3 regions of the Rhizobium sp. RAF56 genome follow, and region 3 is predicted to be linked to each of the others. Evidence: riboswitches for the same ligand, from Rfam matches in the RefSeq annotation. Region 3 holds a riboswitch; each other region holds the start of a gene.
What was found. Region 3 has a riboswitch for S-adenosylmethionine ahead of metA (homoserine O-acetyltransferase MetA). Riboswitches for the same ligand answer to the same signal wherever they lie in the genome.

Region 1 (6,501 bases), on a different contig from region 3:
AGGCTGCGATATTGAGTAGACTGCAACAACGGGTATTGCTTGGACTGATCACGAACCCATTCGGGACGACATTTCGGGCAATGGAGCTTTACGGAGATCACCTGCGGCTTACGCGTCGCGGATTGACCTCGTCCGTGCACCTTGAAGCGATATCTGCTGCCCCACTGGTGCGGAAGGGGGCGGTTGGTGCCACCATGACCGTCACGACGGCAGAGCGCAACTTCGTTATGCGTGGTCTCCGATATCCTGACGGGTGCATGTTCGCTGAAGAAGTCAAAAGCGCCTGGATCGGGTTCAATCTTTTGGCGCTGGAGCGTGAAGCAGATCGCTTACTGCGAGTTCATTGCGCGGTTGCTGAACTGGCCAAGCCAGCTCGTTATCCTGCTGCCTGCGAACTCGGGCCTCTTTTGAGCGATGCCAGGGCCCTTGAGACCTCGCTGCTATCGAAACTCCAGCCAGACGCCATCGGAGCCGAGCAAGCCGAGCGTGTTGCACTTGTCAGAAGTTTCACCGCAGATCCTGGCACGATGAGAACGAGCGCCCTCGCGACTTTTGTTCCTGCCGAGCTCGAACGCTGGAAGGACTTCTTCGATACGATCGAAAGCAAGCCTCTGACGCCGGAACAGCGCCTGTCTGTCGTGGTGGACGAGGACGCAACGCTCGTGCTAGCTGGTGCCGGATCCGGAAAGACCAGCGTCATCACTGCCAAGGCCGCCTATCTCGTCAAGGCCGGTATCCGCCGCCCGGACGAAATACTGCTGCTGGCATTTGCAAAGAACGCCGCCGAAGAAATGTCGGAGCGGGTTGAGGCCCGTTCCGGCGTTCCGATCGTGGCGCGGACGTTTCACGCGCTTGCCTACGACATAATCGGAACGGTCGAGGGATCGAAACCTGCGCTTGCCAAACACGCCACCGATGATGTGGCATTCACCAACACCATCAAAGAGATTTTGATGGATCTTGTTCGGACACATCCGGAAGTGTCCAAGGCGATCATCAAGTGGTTCGCTCACTTTTTGATCGAGCCGAAGACCGAGTGGGACTTCAAGACCAAGCACGATTTTTACACCCATATTGAAAAGCAGGATCTGCGCACTCTGCAGGGGGAGAAGGTCAAGAGTTACGAAGAATTGCAGATCGCCAATTGGCTTTATGAAAACGGCGTTGAGTACGAGTATGAGCCGAACTACGAACACAAGATCCGGGAGACCGGACGCCGCGACTATTGCCCGGATTTTCGTCTGACCGAAAATGGTGTCTACATCGAGCATTTCGGTGTGCGGCTTCAGAAAATGCCGGATGGCAGCGAGCGGCAGATCACCGCGCCTTTCGTCAATCGCGACGAGTATCTGGCGGGTATGGAATGGAAGCGCGAGGTTCACGCGGCCTATGAAACCACACTTATCGAGACATATAGCTTCGAGCGGCAGGAGGGGCGTCTTCTCAGCGCGTTGGCTGAAAAGCTCGCACCGCATGTGACGCTAAAACCTCGCCCCGCTGAGACGATCTTCGACCGCGTAATAGAGTTGAAGCAGGTCGATGCGTTTTCACAACTGCTCGGCACTTTCCTGCGCAAGTTCAAGAGCGGAGGCTACAGCGTCCCTGACTGCGAGACGAAGTCAGAACGACTTAACTTGGGTAGTCGCGCCAAAGCGTTCCTCGACGTCTTCGTGCCAGTTTTCACGGAATATCAGAAGCGGCTTGCTGGGAGGATCGATTTCGAAGATATGATCCTGCGAGCCGCTCACTATGCTGAAACTGGACGGTATGTCAGCCCGTTCCGCCACATCCTCGTCGACGAATTCCAAGATATCTCACAGAGCCGTGCCAGGTTGGTGAAGGCACTGAAAATCCAGCACCCGGACGTCCGCGTCTTTGCTGTTGGCGACGACTGGCAATCGATCTTCCGCTTTGCGGGATCTGACATCCACCTAATGCGTCACTTCGGCGATGAATTTGGTGGCAGCTTCAACGGAGAGACCGGCGTCCATCGGACTGTAGATCTTGGTCGCACCTTCCGATCGATAGACCAGATCGCATACGCGGCCAGAACATTCGTGCTGAAAAACCCGGCCCAGATCTCCAAGCAGATCGTTCCGGCAGGGAATGCAACCGAACCGGCCATCGGGATCGTGATGACGCCGAGGGGCGAGGAGGAAAAAAAGCTCGGCGAAGTTCTGGCAGGAATGTCCGCCAGGATTGAGCCCACGAACACGGCAAGCGTATTGCTGCTGGGACGGTATCGCTTTCTCGCGCCGGACATCATTGATCTGAAACGGCGTTTCCCCCGGCTGCACATTAGCTTCAAGACAATCCATGCATCAAAGGGCCTCGAAGCCGATCATGTGATACTTCTGAGCGCGGACAGCGGCCGAATGGGCTTCCCCTCCGAGATCGTCGACGATCCCTTGCTTGCGTTGGTATCGCCGGAGGAGGAGTTGTTCGAAAACGCCGAAGAGCGGCGGGTCATGTATGTTGCAATGACCCGGGCCCGCCACACCATGACGATCCTCGCCTCGAACTCGAGACCATCGTCCTTTGTGACCGAACTCAACAAGGACCCCGAATATGGCATTTTACGGGGAGCTGGCGCCGGACAGACGGCGCACGAGTGTGGAGAGTGTGGCGGAAGGTTACTGGACGTGCGGGGCCAGGATGGTCGAACCTGGTATCGCTGCGAGCACGTGCAACATTGCGGAAATTTGCTACCCGCTTGCTCGTCCTGTGGTGTTGGACTTCCAAGATATCGAGACGGATCAACGGAGGTCGAGTGTAATTGCGCAGCGACCTATCCATCATGCCAAGCGTGCAAGGATGGATGGCTGATCGAACGATCCGGGCGTTACGGTGCCTTCCTGAGCTGCGTGCGATATCCTGTCTGCACCGGAAAGGCTAAGATTTTGACCAACATGGCGGGTGTCGGGGCTACAAAGTCAAAGCTTTAGGCCACGCCCCCGAGCGGCCTCGGCCGATGATACGGCGTGGCCGTTATGTCCTTTGAAAAGGATAGCCGCTGGTTTAAATTGGGGGCATGACACACACGCTCCTTTCCCCCGAAGAAGAAGAAGACTTCAACGATTTCCTCTCGAGCCAATTCGATGAGGTCATGCAGAAAAGCGGTCGCTGGTTCGACGCCAAAGGCCGGTACAGTGAGACCGACCGCGAATGGGGTATTCAGGAGTGCCGCAGGCAGTTCATTGCCGAACGCACCGAACGCGAAAACATGAACCTCGCCGACCTCCTGTTCTGGGAGGGCGGCGAGATCATGGAAGGGCTCGGCATGAAACAAGACGCCAATTTCCAGTGGTCGCCCGCAGACTTCGACTGGGTCTGGGAGCGGGCCATCGAGCACGGCGTCGCGTGGCTGTATACTGACGAGGCGAAGAAATCATATGCCTCCTTTGCTACATCTTGAGACGCTGTGGTTGCCCCCGCTGCTGGCTCGTGAACTCCTTGGCCTGCGGGACTGATAGCAGCCCGGCGGCGACCGCGCCCATGATACCGCGTTTCTTGCCCTCCTCGGTGCTAAGATAATTCATGACGCCCTCAGGCTACTTCTGGTGCGTCTCCTGCGCCAGGAGGGCGCGCTCCAGCGCAAAGATCTCGTTCTGCGTCGTGACGCTGGGCTTTCCGGCTTTCGAGCAAGGAGTTCTCCACAGCCATCTGGGGTTGCTCGATCCACTGTGAGTTCGTCTTTTGGATGCGCATCAGGCTCCCTTTGCAATGCTGATGGGAAGCTTCAAATCGATCAGCCGGGCCTGCAACAGGGACAGGGTGAGGTGGTTGCGTGCGTCGACCCAGCGGCTGTCTTGATTGCTAAGATCACCCTCGCGGAACACCAGGTGCGACTGTTCGGTTGAACGCTTGAGAGTAGGACCGAGATCGAGCTTCCTCAAAAGATGATAGGCTTTGGCAGTCGGGCCAGTCTTAAGGTCGAACCGGGTCTCCCACCACAATCCATCAACCTGCTCATCGTAGTCCGCCGGTTCAATGTTGTGCTCCGTCCATATGCGGTCCGCGTCCGGCTCCGTCCCGTGCGGTACGCCTTCGCTGACAAAGAATTCGCGCCACGTTGGTGGTGGTGGGCAGACATCCCACTCGCCGATCGTCAGCATCAAGCCCTGTTCATCATTGTCATACCAGAACAAGGTTTGGGCAATTTGCGGGGGCGTGACCAGCAGCGGCTGGTCGTTCCGAAGCACAAATGACTGCGCATCGTTGACGAACGCCGCCGTGAGCAGACCACCCGTTCCAACCAGAAAACCACGTCGTGAAAGCATAAAAACCTCCAGAGTTGCACACGCATCTGGAGGGCTGACGACCAATTGTTGCCCGTTGGGCCACATCGTCGTACCACCGTTGCCGGTCAAGGCTGGTTGGCGGGGCCGAAGCCCTCTCTGGATGCAAAAAGACAGTGGGGTGTGGACAACGGCAATGTCAATGGCGGCCCCGAGTAGCCCGATAGTCATGGCGGCGATGCGCAAGATTTTGGCATCGAAACACAAGTGATCGGACTTTAGTCAGAAGGAATATCCATCGGAGATGACGTTGACTTGCGCGACCGGCGTGGCGTCCTTGGCTTCTTCGGTAAGGCGTCCGAGGAGAACCATTTGGCTGGGTTGAGAGGTTCCCACCAAAATTGGCAGCTGATAGCAAGAGATTGGCGTCGCTAATCAAGCAGCGCCTCAGCTTTCATCCCATGTGTTAGGCGGCAGGGAATTGTCCGTGCCGAATAGGGGTGTGAAGACAACATGAAGAAGATGATTTTGGCAACGGGTCTCTCGCTGCTCGCAACGGCAGCGTTCGCTGATACGACGTTCGACCACAACACCAACGCGAAGTCGAACGGCTCGACTATTGGTCAGCTGTCGTCGCAGTGGAAACACAACGGCGACGTTGTTGCCGGTAAGCAGGTAGCCGTAATGTGCTTTAAGACCGGCGAGCGAACGAGTGGCATGAACAAAATCTGCTACTACGATTGCTTGGGTTCTGCCGCAGCAATCACTATCGGCGCGGTGGAGCTTTGCCCGCTGTCTATCAACGACTAATTCGGTTGAGAGCCTCTCGGCGGAGGCAAGTCATTAATCGGACCTCTGCCAGAGCGTCTTTGTTGGCCTTCGTATGGCTTTCAGAACGCAATTTGCTCAGGTCCTAGTGCCTGCCTTGGCCTACTGTAGGCATGGGTATTCACCAGGGTTGACGACGCCCTCGATCACCGTCAGTCGGATTTGGTGAGCGTGATGTTGCTGCCAGACTAGACTGCGGAGGCTTTCCTTGGCGGCATCAGAGATCGAGCCGCTTTGGCCTTGGCACGATCCTGCCTGTTCGGTTCCCGAGGCATGCCTTGATCCTTTCAGGCCAAGCCCTCTGGCAATGTCCATCGTCATTCTCCCGCCTCTGCGGCATGCCGCTTGCCTGCCACGCCACCGCCATATACGCCGCCGCCGCCTCGGCGGCGCTATCGAAGCGGCCCAGAAAATGCCGCTTGCCGTCGATCATGATGCGCGCCACCCAATAGCCGGGCTGGCGGTTGACGCGCTTTGAACCGGCCCGGGCTTGCGGGATGCCCAAGCGCAGGCGGGCGTCCTCGCTGGCTTGGATCGCGTCCGCCTTGTCGGGGTAGTGCCCGAGCCAGAACCGTTGCTTGCGATGGCGGAACGTCGAGCGCCATTTCGACGGGACCCATGTGACGCCCTTCGGTCGGGTGGTGTTGTTGCGTGCCACTGCTGGTGCTGCTGCCATATCAAGCCCTCCTGACGGTGCGCTTCGGCGTCGGAAGCTTCGGCACGGAAATGGTGGCGGGCTTGCGGATAGCGGACGGGCCGGCGGGTTCGGGCTGGCCAGCGGCGGCGGCATCGGGGTCGAAGTCGGGCTCGTCCCAGCCGCCGACGCGCAGCCGCTCGGCATCGGTAAGGGCTGCATGCACTGGCGCTGCCTCCAACCCCAACTGCTGACGGCAGGCAATGCACAAATGCTGATGGACGACGACCGTCTGCACCACCCCGATTGGCGTGACGTCCTTGGCCTCGTCGGCGAGGCGTCCGAGCAGCAGGTCGACGACCCGGGAGCTGGCCTGAACGGCGGCACCTGCATTGTTCTGGTAGAGCGCGCTCTGGCGGTCGAACATCAGCATCTGTACGAGGTCAGCCCTTAGCTCGCTGCTGTCCTTGGCCATCAGGGTTCACCCCCGGCCTGTCGTGCGGCGTGCTCGGCCTTGGCGCTCTCGACGGCCTCCCGAACCATCCGCAGCTCGGCGGCCTCACGCTCGGCCTTCTTCTTTGCCGCCGTTTCGCGCATGCGCCGTGCGGCCTCGGCCTGTTCGGGCGTTCCGCGCAGTACGCGCCCACGGGCATCTCGCTTAACTGGCTCGGCGTCCGGGACAGGCTGATCCGGCACGATGTCGACCGTCTCGCCAGCGTCGATGACGGCGCTGACATATTTCCGCAAATCGGGAGCAAAAACTTTCAGGTGCGGGTTGAGGCCAATCGATTGGAGAAGCCT
Region 2 (6,501 bases), on a different contig from region 3:
TCATGCATTGCCTGCCCGCCCATCGTGGCGAGGAGGTGACGGACGAGGTGATCGACGGCCCGCAATCCGTAGTGTTCGACGAGGCGGAAAACCGCCTGCATGCGCAGAAATCTATTCTGGCATGGTGCCTGGGTGTGATCTAATTCAGGCTGCGGCGCGCCGCAGCCTCCGGGCGGCAACCTGCGCCCAAGGACTAGGAGTAGGATATATGGCGGAAAGTGCCGCATCGCTCGGCCAATTCGATTTTGCCGGGGATGACCATGTCGTTCCTTTTCAGGTGGAAGCCCTGGACGTGCGCGGACGCGCCGTCCAGCTGGGTCCGCTTCTCGATGCCATTCTTGCCCGGCATGATTATCCCGAGCCGGTGGCGCGGCTGCTGGCCGAAGCAGTTGTGCTGACGGTATTGATCGGCACGTCCCTGAAGTTCGACGGCAAGTTCACCGTGCAGACCAGGAGCGACGGGCCGGTCGACATGCTGGTCGCCGATTTCGCGACGCCGGAAAACGTCCGCGCCTATGCTCGCTTCAACGCGGAAGCGCTGGAGCGCGCCGTGGCAGCCGGCGAAACGGAGCCGGAGCAGCTGCTCGGCGCCGGCGTGCTTGCCTTCACCATCGACCAGGGCCGCTACTCGCAACCCTACCAGGGCATCGTGCCGCTCGACGGCCGCTCTCTCGAAGAGATCGCGGGCGTCTATTTCCGTCAGTCGGAACAGATCCCGACGCGGGTGCGGCTAAGTGCTGCCGAGCTTTTCGACCGCGATGCGGCGGGCAAGCCGCGTCATCGCTGGCGGGCGGGCGGCCTGATCGCCCAGTTCCTGCCCGAGGCGCCCGAACGCATGCGCCAGCCCGACCTCCATGGCGGCGATGGCGATATCGTTGCAACCGGCAGCATCGAGGACGATGCCTGGGCCGAAGCCCGCTCGCTGGTCGAGACGATCGATGCGGATGAGCTCACCGACCCGCAGGTCGGCACGGAACGGCTGTTGTTCCGCCTGTTTCACGAACGCGGCGTTCGCGTCTTCGAACCGCAGTCGGTAGTCGACCGCTGCAGCTGTTCGCGCGACAGGCTGAAGGGCGTGCTGAAGAGCCTGTCCGCCGACGACATCGAAGCGGCCCAGGATAACGGCGAGATCGCGGTCACGTGCGAATTCTGCTCGACGACCTATCGTTTCGAGGCGGCGGAAGTCAGCGCCGAGGCCGAATAGCCGGACGCTTGCCGAGGCAATTGCAGGCGCTCGTGAAAACAAAAAGATAGAGCGGATCTGCGATTCAAAGAAAAGCTGATCTGCTCTAGTTCAGCGTGCGTAGCAGGCCCGGCGTATCGAGCGAAAAGGCCGGAATGGCGACGTCGAACAGTTCGCCCTCGTCGGTTTCCATCTGGTAATGGCCGAACATCATGCCCGATGGTGTATCGAGCGGGCAGCCGGAGGAATACTCGTAAGTGTCGCCCGGTTTCAGCCTCGGCTGTTCACCCACGACGCCCGGGCCACTGACTTCGTCGACCTGGCCGTTCTGATCGGTGATGTGCCAGTATCGATTGACCAGTCGCACCGTCAGCACCGAATTGTTCGAAATGACGATGCGGTAGCCCCAGACATAGCGATCGTCGTCTGGATCGGATTGCTCCTCCAGATAAAACGGTTCGACGACGACCTCGATGCCTCGTGTTAGGGCGCGATACATATGCGAGTGGCCTAGTTTTGACACACCAACCGATAGCCGCAGGCCGAGCCGCCCGTCAAGAAATCGTTGGCGAATCATTCTAGAACAGTACGCTGCGGGAGCTTTACCGACTGTTAACGCTAAAATTCAGGGTTAACCTGACTATTAGCGCGTCTTTTTTGGCGATCGGCGGCCGCTTTCGCGAGCCGCCGGGTGTTCGGTCAGGCCGACACCTTGTCAAGCGCGCGGGCGAAGTCCTCGACGAGATCGGTGGTGTCCTCGATGCCCGCGGAGAAGCGGACGGTGCCCGGCGAGATGCCAAGTTCGGCGCGAGCGTCTTCCGTCAGGTTCTTGTGCGTGGTGGTTCCCGGATGCGTGATCAGGCTGCGGGAGTCGCCGAGATTGTTGGATATGCGCGTAATCTCGAGCCCATTCTGCAGCGCAAAAGCCGCGTCCTTGCCACCCTTCAGTTCGACTGCAACCAGCGTCGATCCGCCGGTCATCTGCTTGGCGATGATGTCGGCCTGCGGATGGTCCTTGCGACCGGGATAGATGACCTTTGCGACCTTGGGATGCGCGGCGAGGAAATCGGCGACGGCAGCCGCATTCTCCGTCTGCTGGCGCACGCGCAGCGGCAGCGTCTCGATGCCCTTCAGAAGCGTCCAGGCATTGAAGGGCGACATGGCAGGACCGGTATGGCGGTAATATTCCTGGAACTCTTCCTCGATCCACTTCTTGTCGGACAGAACGATGCCCCCGAGGCAGCGGCCCTGGCCGTCGATATGCTTGGTCGCGGAATAGACGACGATATGCGCGCCAAGTTCGAGCGGCTTCTGGAAGAGAGGGGTTGCAAAGACGTTGTCGACGATCAGCTTGGCACCGACCTGATTGGCGAGTTTCGCAACGCCCGCGACATCGACGACTTCGAGTGTCGGATTGGTCGGGCTTTCCAGGAACATGACCTTGGTGTTCGGCCTGATCGCCTTTTCCCAGTTTTCCAGCGAGCGGCCATCGACCAGCGTGCACTCGACGCCGTATTTCGGCGCCAGCGTCTCGACGACATAGCGGCAGGAGCCAAAGACGGCGCGGGCCGCGACGATATGGTCGCCGGCCTTCACCTGGCAGAGCACCGCTGCGGCGACGGCTGCCATGCCGGAAGCGGTGGCGCGACCCTCCTCAGCGCCTTCGAGCAGGCACATGCGCTTTTCGAACATGGCGTTGGTGGGGCTGCCGTAGCGGGCATAGATGAAGCCCTCGGTCTCGCCCTTGAAACGGGCCTCGGCGGCTTCCGAGTTCTCGTAGACGAAGCCCTGTGTGAGATAGATCGCTTCGGACATCTCGCCATATTGCGAACGGAGCGTGCCACCGTGAACGAGTTGGGTTGCGGGGCGCCAAGTCTTGCTCATGCCATCACCACTTTCAAAACAAAAAAACCGGTCGCGAAAGCAGACCGGTTCCAACCCCGGTCTTTTTAGCCACTTGTTTAACGTGGCTGCAAGCCGACCGGCCAAATCACCACGGGATAAGACTGCAATACCGCCGTTGACGGCTTGCGTCAATTCCTCGATTTTGGTTTTGTCGGCGGCAAAATATGGATGGGACATGATGGCTCGCGAAACAGGAATCTTGGCGGATCGCGCCATTTCGGCGCTTTTCGACACGGGGCGCCTCAGAAGCGAAAAAGCGCTCGACCGCGACCAGATCCAGCCGGCGAGCCTCGACCTGAGGCTTGGCGCCAAGGCATTTCGCGTCCGGGCAAGCTTCATGCCCGGCCCCTCGCATCGTGTCGCGGACAAGCTCGACCGGCTGAGCCTGCATGTCATCGATCTCACGGAAAGCGCCGTCCTGGAAACGGGCTGCGTCTACATCGTGCCCCTGATGGAAGCGCTCGACCTGCCGGCCGACATGTCGGCCTCGGCCAATCCGAAGAGTTCGACCGGCCGCCTCGACATCTTCACGCGCGTCATTACCGACTATGCGCAGGAATTCGACAAGATCCCGGTCGGTTATTCCGGACCGCTCTATCTGGAGATCAGCCCGCGCACCTTCCCGATCGTCGTGCGGCGCGGTTCGCGGCTGTCGCAGATCCGCTTCCGCGTCGGCCAGGCGCTGCTCGGCGAGCCCGAGCTTCTGGCGCTGCACGAGCGCGAGACGCTGGTCGCCGCCAAGCGGCCGAATGTCAGCGGCGGCGGGATTGCGCTTTCGATCGACCTTACCGGCGACAAGGCCGGCCTGATCGGCTATCGCGGCAAGCACCACACCGCCGTCGTCGATGTCGACAAAAAAGACCAGCACGACATCTTCGATTTCTGGGAGCCGCTCTATAGCCGCGGCCGCACGGAACTCATTCTGGATCCGGACGAATTCTATATCCTCGTCTCGCGCGAGGCCGTGCACGTTCCGCCGCTCTATGCGGCGGAAATGACGCCGTTCGATCCGCTCGTCGGCGAATTCCGCGTGCACTACGCCGGCTTCTTCGATCCGGGCTTCGGCCACGCTCCGGCAGGCGGTCGCGGCAGTCGCGCCGTGCTCGAAGTCCGCAGCCACGAAGTGCCCTTCATCCTAGAAGACGGCCAGATCGTCGGCCGCCTCGTCTACGAGCATATGCAGGAACAGCCCTCCAGCCTCTACGGCTCGGGCCTCGGCTCCAACTATCAGGCCCAGGGTCTGAAACTGTCGAAGCATTTCAGGCTCTGACACCAGGCGCGCTTAGAGCAATTCCAGGAAAAGTGTGACACGGTTTTCCGTCCGGAATTGCGTAAAAACGGTCTAGGACGGCATCAGGCACTCAGTAAAAATCGTCGGGCCGCACCCTTGAGGAGCGGACACGGTCCTACATATCGATTCTGCATCATGATCGACCTTGAGGTTTCCGACGATGATGAACAGACGGACGTTCACGCTCGCCCTTGCGGCCGGCTCAATGCAGCTGATTTCGACCGTCGGCTTCGCCGCATCCTCAGCCCCCGTGAAAGCCCGCAACGTCGTGCTGGTGCACGGGCTGTTTGCGGATGGATCCTGCTGGTCGGAGGTGATCGCGCGGCTGCAGTCCGCAGGGTTCAACGTCACGGCGGTCCAGAACCCGTTGACGACGCTGCCTGAAGCCGCCGCCTCGGTCTCGCGCGTGCTGGCCCGCCAGGACGGGCCGACCGTGTTGGTCGGGCATTCCTTTGCAGGCATGATCGTCTCCGAGGCAGGCGTCCATCCGAACGTTTCGGCGCTGGTCTATGTCGCCGCGCGCGCGCCGGACGCCGGCGAGGATTATACCGCGCTCGCCAAGACCTTCCCCACCCCGCCGGCGACCGCCGGCATCGTTTTCGACGGTGACGAGGGACGGCTCGGCGAGGAGGCGTTCCTGCGCGATTTCGCAGGCGACCTGCCGGAAGAAAGAGCGAAGGTGCTCTACGCCGTACAGGAACCGTTCCACAAAGACCTTCTCGCCGGCAAGACCACGCAAGCCGCCTGGCGCTCGAAGCCCAGTTTTTACGCGGTTTCGACCGAGGATCGGACGATCAATCCCGACCTCGAGCGGTTCATGGCCAAGCGCATGGGGGCGAAGACCATCGAAGTGAAGGCCAGCCATCTTTCGCTGATCTCCCAGCCGGACGTGATCACCAACCTCATCATCGAGGCCGCCGGCTGAAGCGCCCGCGGGCCGGCCTGACGCGCACAAAGACCAGACCGCGGCAACGCCGGAGCCACCGCGTTTTCCGCCTTGACACCGGCAAGGAACTGTTGGAAATCTCCAAACGTCGCGGGTGTAGCTCAATGGTAGAGCAGCAGCTTCCCAAGCTGAATACGAGGGTTCGATTCCCTTCACCCGCTCCAATGATTTCAATTTGTTAGATAGGTAGGCGTTTCACTCGTTACACTGACGGTTCACGGCGATTTACAACACGTGCTCCGGCAATCTTGCGGCTGATCTTCTGCGTCATTTTCGTTGTCGTGTGGGTGGCAGGCTTGCTTGCCATTTAGATGGAGCCAGTTGCATCCACCGTCTCAGAAACGGCGCCGGCGCGGCTATCATTCGCCCCCTTCCGCTTGCAGCGCTTAAAAACGGTCACGCGCATCGCCTATATGTGATTGGACAGCTAAACCGCGACCGAGTACAAAGCGTGTACATATGTGTCAAAAAAATGAAAGCGACGATAGCTGGCATGAGCTTGGACGTTCTATAGACCACAAAAACTGCTAGGCGAGATAGACCGAAGCAGCTACTGTCAGAGCATCGAACACCTAAGTGGGCCGGAACCAGCAACTCTGATGAATGTTAGTCATGACGACTGTCGCTTCCGTTACGCTGGCGCAGGGTTGTTAACTGTTTCGTGCAACAAATTGCAATGCCAAGGGGAGAATGAGTATGGCCGCTCGTAAATCCGTCATCACGCCAGCACCAGCACGTCCTGATTTGGATCGTCTGCTTGAACGCGCGCGCACCCACAAAGTATCGGAAGCGCAGCTTATCGAGCAGCGAGCCAGTTTTGCATATGGAAACGCGCCAGAGGGTTCCAAGATAACAAAGGACTCGGCCCGGCAAGCTTCGCAGAGTGTAAGGCTGCTTAGCGCGTAACAACTTCATTTATGGGAGAGCCTGCCTTTGGCAGGCTTTTTTTATGCCATGTTGGTTACAGAAAAACAGTATCCAGAACTCTATAATGCGCTCTTGGAAAAGAACCTAATCCGCCAGTACGACTTGTTGACGAACTTCATTGAAATTGGCATTGAGCAGGGCCCGACGTCGATCGACAAGTATATGTTATGGGCGTTGAATCACGCCGCGGTCGCAGGTATCTCCCAGTTCGGCGGGCGCTTCCGCGAAGAGCCTATCTACGTAGGAAAC
Region 3 (6,501 bases):
ATTTGCGGCCTTCGAGGCCGGGGACGGGAACGTTGAGTTTGAAGGCAGCGTAGAACTGGACGCCGGGCTCGGTGGTGCGCACCTCGAGCGCTACGCCGGAATTGACACTGCGGGCGAGCACCACGCTGCGCTTGGCTGTGCGCTCGCGCGACAGGCAGAAATTGTGGTCGTAGAGCGCCTGTTCGCCGTCATGGAAACGCTTCATCGGCGACATCTCCCGGAAGTCGAAGGCAGTGCCCTCGACGGGGCGCTCTTCGCCGGTCGGTATCTGCTGCTCGTCGGTCGGCAGATAGTGGTCGGCCGCAATCATCAGGTCGTGGCCGAGTGCCGTCTCCTCGCCGTCGAGATTGAAGTAGGCGTGCTGGCAGACGTTGGCGAGCGTCGGCTGATCGCTGATCGTCTCGTAGGTGACCGAGAGCTCGCCATCGCCGTGAACCCAATAGGTCGCCTGGATGGTGCAGTTGCCGGGATAGCCGGCGCGGCCGTCGGGATCGACGATCTTCAGGATGACGCGATCGGTGTCGTGCTCGACGATGGTCCAGTTGCGCTTGGCGACGTTGTCGCTGCCGCCATGCAGATGCGTGACGCCCTTTTCGTTGCGTTCCAGCTGATAGGCCTTGCCGTCGAGCGTGAAGCGTCCGCCGGCGATGCGGTTGGCGCAACGGCCGGGCGTGGCTCCGAAATAGGAGGAATGGTGCAGGTAGTCGTCGAAATTGTCGAAGCCGAGCGTCAACGGCGGCGCGTGCCCCGCAAGCCTGAGATCCTGGATGACCGCGCCCCAGCTAAGCACATGCGCGGTTAGCCCGCCGCCGGCGATCTTGACACGGTGCACCGTTTTGCCGTCCGCGGTCTTGCCGAATACTTCCCGTTCCAAAGTCGCCTTAGCCATCGCCGCTGTCCGTTCGTCGCTGAATACTGGATGGCAGACCCTGCCTCCATTTGTCGCAATCCGCAATCGCCTGAGGAAGAGAAATTCTGCCTGACAACGGGTCGCCCAACGCGGCTGCCCTCAGCGCGAAAGTTCCCGCGTCGCGCGCTCGAGCCCGCCGAGTGTCAGCGGATACATGCGCCCACCCAGGAGATTGCGGACGAGCGATATCGAGTTGGTGCCGCCCCAATAGTCCTCGGGAACCGGATTGAGCCAGACACAGCGGCGGAAATGATCGGTCACGCGATTGAGCCAGATGCCGCCCGCCTCAGGGCTCCAATGCTCGACCGAACCGCCGACATGGGTGATCTCGTAGGGGCTCATCGAGGCATCGCCGACAAATAAGACGCGATAGTCCGAACCGAAGGTGCGCACGAGGTCCGTGGTTGCGGTCACGTCGACGCGCCGGCGGCGATTGTCCTTCCATACGCCTTCGTAGATGCAATTGTGGAAGTAGAAATATTCCATATGCCGGAATTCGGACCGTGCGGCCGAAAAAAGCTCCTCGACGACGCGAATATGACCGTCCATCGAGCCGCCGACATCGAAAAACATCAGGAGTTTTACGGCGTTGCGCCGCTCCGGCCGGGTCTTGACGTCGAGATAGCCATGCTCGGCGGTCGAGCGGATCGTGCCTGAAAGATCCAGTTCGTCGGCGGCTCCCTCGCGCACCCAGCGACGCAGCCGCTTTAGCGCCACCTTGATATTGCGCGTTCCGAGCTCGACATTGTCGTCGAGGTTCTTGAAGTCGCGCCGGTCCCAGACTTTGACCGCGCGGCGGTGGCGGGAGGTCTCCTGGCCGATGCGCACGCCTTCGGGATTGTAGCCATGGGCGCCGAACGGCGATGTTCCAGCCGTGCCGATCCATTTCGATCCGCCTTGGTGGCGGCCCTTCTGCTCGGCGAGACGCTGCCGCAAGGCCTCCATCAGCTTGTCGAAGCCGCCGAGCGCCTCAATGAGCCTCTTCTCCTCGTCCGTCAGATGCTTCTCGGCGAGTTTGCGCAGCCAGTCTTCCGGGATCGGCACCGCTTCCGTCCCGGCGCCGCCGCCGATCGCCTCGACACCCCTAAAATAGGCGGCGAAGACCTGGTCGAAGCGATCGATGAAGCGCTCGTCCTTGACGAGCGTCGCGCGCGCCAGATAGTAGAACGCCTCGACATCGTCGTCGGCGATCCCTTTCTCCATTCCTTCCAGAAGCGACAGGAATTCCCGCAGCGTTACCGGGATCTTCGCTTCCTTCAGCTTTAGGAAGAAGGGGATGTACATGACGTCAGTCCCTGTCGGTGCCGATCTCTTCCAGGTCGTAGGGCGTGGTCTGGTAAATCTCGTTGATCCAGTTGCCGAAGAACAGATGCGCGTGGCTGCGCCAGCGATTTTGCGGCGGCAACTCCACGTCGTTGTGCGGGAAATAGTTGTGCGGCATCTTGATCGGCGTCCCCGCGTTCACGTCGCGGAAATACTCGTCGGCAAGCGACGTCGAGTCGTATTCGACGTGGTTGAACATGTAGAGCCGGTTGCAGGCCTGCTCCCGCACCAGGCAGGGGCCCATTTCGGTGGATTCCATCAGGATTTCGAGGCTCGGCTGCTTTTCGATGTCGGTACGGCGCACTTCCGTCCAGCGCGACACCGGAATGGCGAAATCGTCCGAAAAGCCGTTGAGGTAGACCGACGCCGGCTTGAGGTTCCTGTGCGTATAGACGCCAAAGGCTTTCTCCTTCAGCGTATGTTTCGGCACCCCATGGAAATGGTAGATTGCCGCCATCGCGCCCCAGCAGACGTTGAGCGTCGAGTGCACATTGGTCGCGGTCCAGTCGAAGATCTGCCGCATCTCGTCCCAGTAGCTCACCTCCTCGTAGTCGAGGAGCTCGATGGGGGCGCCGGTGATAATGAAGCCGTCGAACTTGCGGTGCCTGATTTCATCCCATGTCTGGTAGAAGGAGAGCAGATGATCCTCGGAAGTATTCTTGGCCTTGTGGCCGCCGATGCGCACCAGCGACAGTTCGACCTGTAGCGGCGAGGCGCCGACAAGGCGCGCCATCTGCACTTCGGTCTTGATCTTGTTCGGCATGAGATTGAGCAGGCCGATCTGCAGGGGCCGGATATCCTGACGGATCGCGACCGTTTCCGTCATCACCCGCACGCCCTCGTTGAGAAGGGTTTCGAAGGCGGGCAGCGTATCGGGAATCCTGATGGGCATGGCTATACTCGACAAATGCAAAAAACCGGCCGCGAAAAAATCGCTACCGGTCCGCACGCGGCCCTTTAGCGAGTTGTTTAACGTGGCTGCAAGCCGGCCGGCCAAATCACCACGGGCCTTAAATAGCGCCGGATTGGCGCAAAATCAACCGGGCGCGGGGAGCGGCTGTTACTGCCTGCGCGCCATGAAGGCGAGCCGCTCGAAGAGGTGCACATCCTGCTCGTTCTTGAGCAATGCGCCGTGCAGCTTCGGCAGCGCGTTTTTCGCGTCGGCGCCGAGCGTCAAAGGGTCGACATCGTCGGCGACCAGCAGCCGGATCCAGTCGAGCGCCTCCGAGGTCGACGGCTTCTTCTTCAGGCCCGGCACGTCGCGGATCTCGAAGAAGCGGGTCAGGGCGGCGCTGACCAGGGAACGCTTGATGCCGGGATAATGCACTTCCACGATCTGCGACAGCGTTTCGGCATCGGGAAAGCGGATGTAGTGAAAGAAGCAGCGGCGCAGGAATGCGTCCGGCAGTTCCTTCTCGTTGTTGGACGTGATGATGACGATGGGGCGATGGAGCGCGCGGATGGTTTCGTCCGTCTCGTAGACATGAAACTCCATCCGATCGAGTTCCTGCAGCAAATCATTCGGGAATTCGATATCCGCCTTATCAATCTCGTCTATCAGCAGTACGCATTTTTGGGGTGTCGTGAAGGCCTGCCAGAGCTTTCCTTTTCGGATATATTGGGACACGTCGTTGATTCGAGCGTCGCCGAGTTGGCTGTCGCGCAAGCGCGAGACTGCATCATACTCGTAGAGGCCCTGCTGGGCCTTGGTGGTCGATTTGACGGCCCATTCGATGAGGTCGAGGCCGAGGGCGGCGGCGACTTGGCGCGCGAGTTCCGTCTTGCCGGTTCCCGGTTCTCCCTTGACGAGGAGCGGACGCTCCAGCCGGATCGCGGCGTTGACGGCGACCATGAGATCCTTGTCGGCGATGTATTGAGACGTGCCTTTAAACTGCATTGGAAGGTTTTCCTAACGTTTGGGGCGCAAGCTAGCGATCTGAGGAGTACGGTTCAAGGGCTAAGAACCGCAGGCGCGGATGCGCTTCTGGGGGGCATGGATGGACATGCGGGTTGGCCATGAGTATGTGAGTGGGAGAGCGTTGCAGGAAAGCGTGATGGCCGTTGATACCAAAGGCAAGCCCGGCATTCTTAAAAGTGATCGCGTTGGTTACGATCTGAGTGTCTTATCTCGCCTGAAAATGATGTTCTCGGCCTTCTGGAATTCTCCCGTTCGCCTCAAGCTGATCGCACTGGTGGTCGCACTGCTGGCCGTCATTCTGTTGACGGCCTACGTCCAGGTGATGCTGAACGAATGGAACGCGCCGTTCTACGATTCACTGGCGCGACGCGACGGCTCCGAGTTCCTTCATCAGCTCGGCGTCTTCGGCATCATTGCCGGCTCGCTACTGGTCCTCAATGTGATCCAGGCCTGGTTCAACCAGATGGCAGCGCTCTACATGCGCGAAGGTCTGGTGCGCGATCTCGTCAATCAATGGCTGCAGGCCAAGCGCGCGCTCAGGCTCGCCGCCTCCGGCCTCATCGGCGTCAATCCCGACCAGCGCCTTCACGAAGATGCGCGGCTGCTGTCCGAGAGCACGACCGGGCTTGCCATCGGGCTCGTGCAGTCGACGATCCTGCTTGTCAGCTTCATCGGCGTGCTCTGGGAGCTGTCGAGCGGTTTCATCTTCCATCTTTACGGCAGAAGCTTTTCCATCCCCGGCTACATGGTCTGGGCGGCGATCCTCTACGCCGCGTCCGCGTCGTTCCTCAGCCAACTCGTCGGGCGCCGGCTCGTGCGGCTCAATGCCGATCGCTACTCCAAGGAGGCGGAGCTGCGCTTTTCGCTGATGCACGCCAGCGAGAACATGGCGGCAATCACGGTCGCGGGCGGCGAGGAAAACGAGCGCCGGCGCATCAATACCGATATCTCCTCCGTGCTGTCAGTCATTCGCCAGCTGGCGATCGCCAACACCAACCTGACCTGGGTGTCGGCAAGCTATGGCTGGATGGTGCTCGTCATCCCGATCCTGGTCGCCGCGCCCGCCTATTTCACTGGCGGCCTCACCTTCGGCCAGCTGATGATGGTGGTCGGGGCGTTCAACCAGGTGAACACCGCGCTTCGCTGGTATGTCGCGAATTTCGGGCCTATCGCCGAATGGCGTGCGACGCTGATGCGCGTGACCGACTTTCGCCAGGCGCTGCTGGAGATGGATACGGGTGCACAGCCTGCCAACACCATCGCCGTCGACCAGTCCGATCCCGGCAAGCTGACGCTTGAAGATCTCGTCGTTTCGACCAGGAGCACCGAGGATATCGCCGAAAACGGTTTCCGCATTCGCGAGGGAACCGTGACGATCAACGAAGGCGAGCGGATCATGGTCAACGGCGACCACGGCGTGAACAGGAAGCTTCTGTTCCAGGCGTTGGCCGGATTGTGGCGCTGCGGCAGCGGCAAGATCGACCTCCCTTCGAGAGAGAGCATGCTCTTCGTCCCGCACACCGCCTATGTGCCCGGCGGCACGTTGCGCGAGGCGGTGGCTTTCCCCGAGGATCTGAGCACCTATCCCGACGCGGACGTCGAAGCGGCGATAGAAAAGGTCGGCCTCGGACGCCTGAAGGGCAAGCTCGATACGCGTGCCCGCTGGGACCGTACGCTCGATGCCGACGAACAGAAGGCCGTCGCCTTTGCCCACGCGCTGCTCGCCCAGCCGCGCTGGATGATCCTCGACGAGACGCTGGAGGGCCTCGAGCCCGACATTCAGCAGCGCTTTGTTCAACTGCTTGCCGGCATGAAGAACACCACGACGATCTATATCGGACGTTCCGAAGCCTATCTTTCGGCTCTGTCGCCGCGCGTCCTGCATCTGCAGGCACTCGTCCCGCCACCTCCGGCGCCGCTTTCCTCCACCCGGCATACGCCGGCACAGACACCGTCGGCCGCCGGCAAGACCAAGCCGATGTCCATCTCCTCCTCCGCACCGCGCAGCCGCGCCGTGAGCGGGCGGCGCTGATCCAACTCGCACATCTTTGAAGCTGACCTGATCGCGCCTGCCCAAGAGGGCTATGCGCGAGGCTCAAATGTCGTCAGGCCGGCTGCGCGACGGGGTTCGAGCGGCGGTCGAGGGCGCCGCTCAGGATGGTGAGGGCAAGGGCGCCGCCGACCAGCAGGGCGCCGACCCAGGGCGTGGCGCCAAGGCCGAGCGGCGATTGCACCACGAGGCCGCCGATCCACGCGCCGCCGGCAATGCCGAGATTAAAGGCTGCAATGTTCAAGGCAGAGGCGACGTCGACCGCGGCGGGGCGGAACTGCCTCGCCAGCTGAACGACAT

Region 1: it holds a riboswitch for S-adenosylmethionine, as region 3 does, so the genes downstream of both, AB4048_RS12555 (hypothetical protein) here and metA (homoserine O-acetyltransferase MetA) in region 3, are expected to answer to the same signal.
Region 2: it holds a riboswitch for S-adenosylmethionine, as region 3 does, so the genes downstream of both, AB4048_RS16460 (O-succinylhomoserine sulfhydrylase) here and metA (homoserine O-acetyltransferase MetA) in region 3, are expected to answer to the same signal.

Annotation. Positions count from the first base shown of each region.
Region 1 covers NZ_JBFRDU010000012.1:124,362-130,862, reverse strand. Annotated here, with positions in the region: gene AB4048_RS12570 (UvrD-helicase domain-containing protein) at 195-2,945, shown strand; gene AB4048_RS12565 (hypothetical protein) at 3,107-3,415, shown strand; gene AB4048_RS12560 (hypothetical protein) at 3,405-3,539, opposite strand; gene AB4048_RS12555 (hypothetical protein) at 3,708-4,280, opposite strand; SAM-I-IV-variant riboswitch at 4,315-4,410, opposite strand; gene AB4048_RS12550 (hypothetical protein) at 4,752-5,048, shown strand; gene AB4048_RS12545 (hypothetical protein) at 5,284-5,742, opposite strand; gene AB4048_RS12540 (hypothetical protein) at 5,744-6,175, opposite strand; gene AB4048_RS12535 (hypothetical protein) at 6,175-6,501, opposite strand, start outside.
Region 2 covers NZ_JBFRDU010000018.1:7,436-13,936, forward strand. Annotated here, with positions in the region: gene argF (ornithine carbamoyltransferase) at 1-143, shown strand, start outside; gene AB4048_RS16450 (Hsp33 family molecular chaperone) at 209-1,204, shown strand; gene apaG (Co2+/Mg2+ efflux protein ApaG) at 1,290-1,682, opposite strand; gene AB4048_RS16460 (O-succinylhomoserine sulfhydrylase) at 1,883-3,067, opposite strand; SAM riboswitch at 3,112-3,190, opposite strand; gene AB4048_RS16465 (2'-deoxycytidine 5'-triphosphate deaminase) at 3,264-4,358, shown strand; gene AB4048_RS16470 (alpha/beta fold hydrolase) at 4,540-5,304, shown strand; tRNA gene AB4048_RS16475 (tRNA-Gly) at 5,416-5,489, shown strand; gene AB4048_RS16480 (Fic family protein) at 6,259-6,501, shown strand, end outside.
Region 3 covers NZ_JBFRDU010000009.1:176,341-182,841, reverse strand. Annotated here, with positions in the region: gene AB4048_RS10300 (aldose epimerase family protein) at 1-889, opposite strand, end outside; gene AB4048_RS10295 (vWA domain-containing protein) at 1,010-2,194, opposite strand; gene metA (homoserine O-acetyltransferase MetA) at 2,199-3,125, opposite strand; SAM riboswitch at 3,171-3,248, opposite strand; gene AB4048_RS10285 (AAA family ATPase) at 3,294-4,130, opposite strand; gene AB4048_RS10280 (ABC transporter ATP-binding protein/permease) at 4,288-6,183, shown strand; gene AB4048_RS10275 (MFS transporter) at 6,257-6,501, opposite strand, start outside.